Regions from separate parts of the Peteryoungia glycinendophytica genome, predicted to be linked through region 2. Evidence: riboswitches for the same ligand, from Rfam matches in the RefSeq annotation. Region 2 holds a riboswitch; the other holds the start of a gene.
The links. A riboswitch is a leader RNA that binds a small molecule or an ion and turns the genes downstream of it on or off. The one in region 2 is predicted to bind S-adenosylmethionine.

Region 1 (2,394 bases), on a different contig from region 2:
GCAACGGTGTGCGTCAAGGCCGATTGCTCAGCCGCAGGCTTGGCTGCGGCTGAATATTTTTGGGTTTGGTTCAGTCCTGCGGCGATTTCATAGCCCTTTGAGGGCCTTGGCAAAATCTTCCAGCAGGTCAGCAGTGTCTTCGATCCCGCAAGACAGGCGCACGGTTCCGCCCGAGATGCCGAGCTCGGCCCGTGCCTCGTCGTTGAGGTTCTTGTGCGTCGTGGTCGCCGGATGGGTGATCAGGCTCTTGGCATCGCCGAGATTGTTGGAGATCTTGATGATCTCGAGCGCATTCTGCAGCTTGAAGGCTGCTTCCTTGCCGCCCTTCATCTCGAAGCAGACCAGCGTCGAGCCGCCGGTCATCTGCTTGGCGATGATATCGGCCTGCGGATGGTCCTTGCGGCCCGGGTAGATGACCTTCGCGACTGCATTTTGTTCCGCCAGGAAATCGGCGATCGCTGCTGCATTGGCCGTCTGCTGCTTGACGCGCAGGGGCAGCGTCTCGATGCCCTTCAAAAGCGTCCAGGCATTGAACGGCGACATGGCCGGGCCGGTATGGCGGAAATAGTCGTGCAGATTCTCATCGATCCATTCCTTCGACGACAGCACCACGCCGCCGAGGCAACGGCCCTGGCCGTCGATATGCTTGGTCGCGGAATAGACGACGACATGGGCGCCGAGTTCCAGCGGCTTCTGGAAGAGCGGGGTCGCGAAGACGTTGTCGACAATCAGCTTGGCGCCGATCTGGTCGGCGAGCTTGGCGACGCCGGCAATATCGACCACTTCGAGCGTCGGATTGGTCGGGCTTTCGAGGAACATCACCTTGGTGTTCGGCCGGATGGCGGCTTCCCAGTTGGCGAGATCGCGGCCATCAACGAGCGTGCATTCGACGCCGTAGCGCGGTGCGAGCGTCTCGACGACATAGCGGCAGGAGCCGAATAGGGCACGGGCGGCGACGATATGGTCGCCGGCCTTGACCTGGCAGAGCACGGCAGCCGCAACAGCCGCCATGCCCGATGCCATGGCGCGGGCATCTTCGGCACCTTCCAGCAGGCACATGCGCTTCTCGAACATGTCGTTCGTCGGGCTGCCGTAGCGGGCGTAGATATAGCCGTCATTCTCGCCCTTGAAGCGTGCTTCCGCCGCTTCCGAGCTGTCATAGACGAAGCCCTGGGTCAGGAAGATCGCTTCCGAGGTTTCGCCAAAGGGAGACCGCAGCGTGCCGCCATGGACGAGTTGGGTGGCCGGGCGCCAGTTCTTGCTCATGCACGTGCCTTTCGAACACAAAAAAACCGGTCGCGTGAACGGACCGGTTTCGTAAACCCGGTCTATTTAGCTACTTGTTTAACGTGGCTGCAAGCCGACCGGCCAAATCACCACGGGATAAGGCTGCCTTACGCCTTCGCGGGCCTTGCGTCAATTGGCGGGCTTTGGTTTTGTCAAGCCCAAACAGGATAGAGAAAATGACCAGTAAACCCGGCATTCTGGCGGATCGCGCCATCGGCGCCTTGTTCGGCGAGGGGCGGCTGATCAGCGAAGCCATGCTCGACCACGACCAGATCCAGCCGGCGAGCCTGGATCTGCGGCTCGGCGGCAAGGCGATCCGCGTGCGCGCCAGCTTCATGCCGGGCCGGGCACACACGGTCGCCGAGAAGCTGGAGCGGCTGACCCTGCACGAAATCGATCTCGAAAACGGCGCGGTGCTGGAAACCGGCTGCGTCTACATCGTGCCCTTGATGGAAAGCCTCGACCTGCCGGCCGATATCTCGGCCTCGGCCAATCCGAAGAGCTCGACCGGCCGCCTCGACATCTTCACCCGCGTGATGGTCGATTACGCGCAGGAATTCGACAAGGTGCCGGCCGGCTACAAGGGAAAGCTCTATCTGGAGATTTCCCCGCGCACCTTCCCGATCATCGTCCGGCGTGGCTCGCGCCTGTCGCAGATCCGCTTCCGCGTCGGTCATGCGCTGCTCGCAGAAACCGAACTCTTCGACCTGCACAAGGCCGAGACTCTGGTCGCGAGCGACATGCCCAACGTCTCCGGCGGCGGCATCGCGCTGTCGATCGACCTCAAGGGCTCCGGCCCGCAAGGACTGATCGGCTATCGTGGCAAGCACCACACCTCGGTCATCGATGTCGACCGCAAGGGCGCTCACGAGGTTCTGGATTTCTGGGAACCGCTCCACAGCCGTGGCCGCGACGAACTGATCCTCGACCCGGACGAATTCTATATCTTGGTGTCCAACGAGGCCGTGCACGTGCCCCCGCTCTATGCCGCCGAGATGACGCCCTATGACCCGCTTGTCGGCGAATTCCGCGTCCATTACGCCGGCTTCTTCGACCCCGGCTTCGGCCATGCCCCGGCCGGCGGCTCCGGCAGTCGCGCGGTGCTGG
Region 2 (2,394 bases):
TTGCTGGTCGAAAGGAAGCTAGCAGGGCCTCGATGCACAATTGATGATTTGTTTGGGAGCCAATATAACAATCGGTTATGAAGTTCGACGAGCGACATCTCATCCAGCTGGCTGCCGTGGTCAAAACGGGCGGTGTGACCGAAGGTGCAGCCCTTCTGGGGCTGGCGCAACCGGCGGTGTCGCGCACTCTGTCGATGCTGGAAAAGCGCGTGGGCGAACCGCTTTTCATCAAGGGCAGGCGGCCGTTGCAGCCGACGCCGCTCGGAATTGCCTTGGCCGAACATGGGCTTGCCATGCTGGCCGCATCGCGCAAGGCCTCCGATCTGATGGAGAGTTTCCGGGTCGGCAAGAGCGGCGTCGTCCGGGTGGGGGGTACTCCCTTCTTCATGGATGCGCTCATTGCCGGCATCTGTGCCGAATTCCAAACGAGCCACCCGGATGTTCATATCGAACAGTCCTACGGCTATTTTCCGGATTTGCGTGCGGCATTGAAGGCCGACCAGATCGATCTGGCAATCTGCCCGATCGATATCCTGGATGAGGGGTCCGGCCTCGCCTTTCAGCAGATCCTGCCGGGTCGCAACGTGATTGCGTGCCGTGTCACCCATCCGCTTCTGCTCAAGCGCCGCCTGCAGCCCGCGCATCTGCTCGATCATGCCTGGGTCGCACCGCCGCCTGGCAGCCCTCTTCTGGCGGATCTGCGCGCCTTGCTGCTGTCCTTCGGTGCCACGGAAATCCGGATCCGCTATTCCGGCGGATCGCTCGCCAGTGTCGTCAACTACCTGAAGGCGGCAGACGCGCTCACCGTGATGCCGCACAGCGTCGTCTTTGCTCAACGGAAAGAGAAGACGATCACGGCACTTCCGATCAATATTCCGCATCCCGAACGGGCACTCGCCATCCTGCGCCGTATCGATGCTCCTCGCTCTCCGGCCGTGGAGCAATTTGCCGGCTTCGTCCGCTCCAGCTTCGACAATCTGAAACACCTGATCAAGCGACACGAAGAGGCGGTGGTCTGGGGCAACTGATCCGGTGCCTGCAGTTCGATTGTCCAACGGAAAGCCCGGGTGGGCTTGCCCATTGATTCGCGTGTGAGAGAGGCGTAAAGAAGGCTTCGTCCCGTGGTGATTTGGCCGGCCGGCTTGCAGCCACGTAAAATAAGTCGCTAAAGGGCCGAGGCGAGTCGAGACTTTCCGAGGACCGGTGGCGATTTGAAGCTACCGGTATTTTTGTTTCCGCGGCCCTCGAGCCGCCGTGACAAGGAAAGTCGAGAGTAACATGCCGATCCGAATTCCAGATACACTGCCTGCCTTCGAGACCCTCGTGCATGAGGGCGTGCGGGTAATGACCGAGACCGTGGCTGTCCGCCAGGACATTCGCCCTCTACAGATCGCGCTTCTCAATCTCATGCCGAACAAGATCAAGACGGAAGTTCAGTTTGCACGCCTCATTGGAGCATCGCCGCTACAGGTGGAACTGACGCTGGTCCGCATGGGCGGACACAAGGCAAAGAACACACCCGAGGAGCACCTCTTAAGCTTCTATCAAACATGGGATGATGTGAAACACCGCAAGTTTGACGGCTTCATTATCACCGGCGCGCCGATTGAAACCTTGCCTTTCGAAGAGGTCACCTATTGGCCGGAGCTCGAGGAGATCCTCGAGTGGACCGAAACCAACGTGCATTCGACGATGAACGTGTGCTGGGGTGCCATGGCGGCCATCTACCATTTCCACAAAGTGCCGAAACATGCACTCAAGGAGAAGGCCTTCGGTGTCTATCGCCACCGCAACCTCGCGCCATCCTCGGTCTACCTCAACGGTTTCTCGGATGACTTCCAGGTCCCGGTATCGCGCTGGACGGAGGTCCGCCGCGAAGATATCGAAAAGAAGCCTGACCTGAAGATCCTCCTGGAATCCGACGAGATGGGTGTGTGCCTCGTACAAGAGAAACGGGGCAACCGCCTCTACATGTTCAACCATGTGGAATACGATTCGACTTCGCTTGGCGATGAGTATTTCCGCGACAAATCCGCGGGCCTCCCGATCAAGCTGCCGCACAACTATTTCCCGCACAACGACGACACCTTGACGCCGCTCAATCGCTGGCGGGGTCATGCGCATCTGCTGTTCGGCAACTGGATCAATGAGATCTACCAGATGACGCCTTATGATATTGACGAGATCGGCGAGACAGTCGCGGAATGAGTCGAATGTCCGCCTGAAAGCGCAGACGGCAAAACGGTGAGGAAACGGACTTATGACGAGACAGCTATTCGGCGTGATGCCGACGGGGGAAAGTGTGGAACGGGTCGTCCTGACCGGCGGAGGCCTGACCGCCTCGATCCTGACCTTTGGGGCGGTCCTTCAGGATCTGCGGATTGAGGGCCATGA

Region 1: linked by a shared signal. The riboswitch ahead of FJQ55_RS02315 (O-succinylhomoserine sulfhydrylase) and the one ahead of metA (homoserine O-acetyltransferase MetA) in region 2 are both predicted to bind S-adenosylmethionine.

Annotation. Positions count from the first base shown of each region.
Region 1 covers NZ_VFYP01000001.1:472,039-474,432, forward strand. The annotation lists gene FJQ55_RS02315 (O-succinylhomoserine sulfhydrylase) at 88-1,266, opposite strand; SAM riboswitch at 1,312-1,390, opposite strand; gene FJQ55_RS02320 (2'-deoxycytidine 5'-triphosphate deaminase) at 1,464-2,394, shown strand, end outside.
Region 2 covers NZ_VFYP01000002.1:405,218-407,611, forward strand. The annotation lists gene FJQ55_RS16520 (LysR family transcriptional regulator) at 78-1,028, shown strand; SAM riboswitch at 1,112-1,189, shown strand; gene metA (homoserine O-acetyltransferase MetA) at 1,279-2,208, shown strand; gene FJQ55_RS16530 (aldose epimerase family protein) at 2,261-2,394, shown strand, end outside.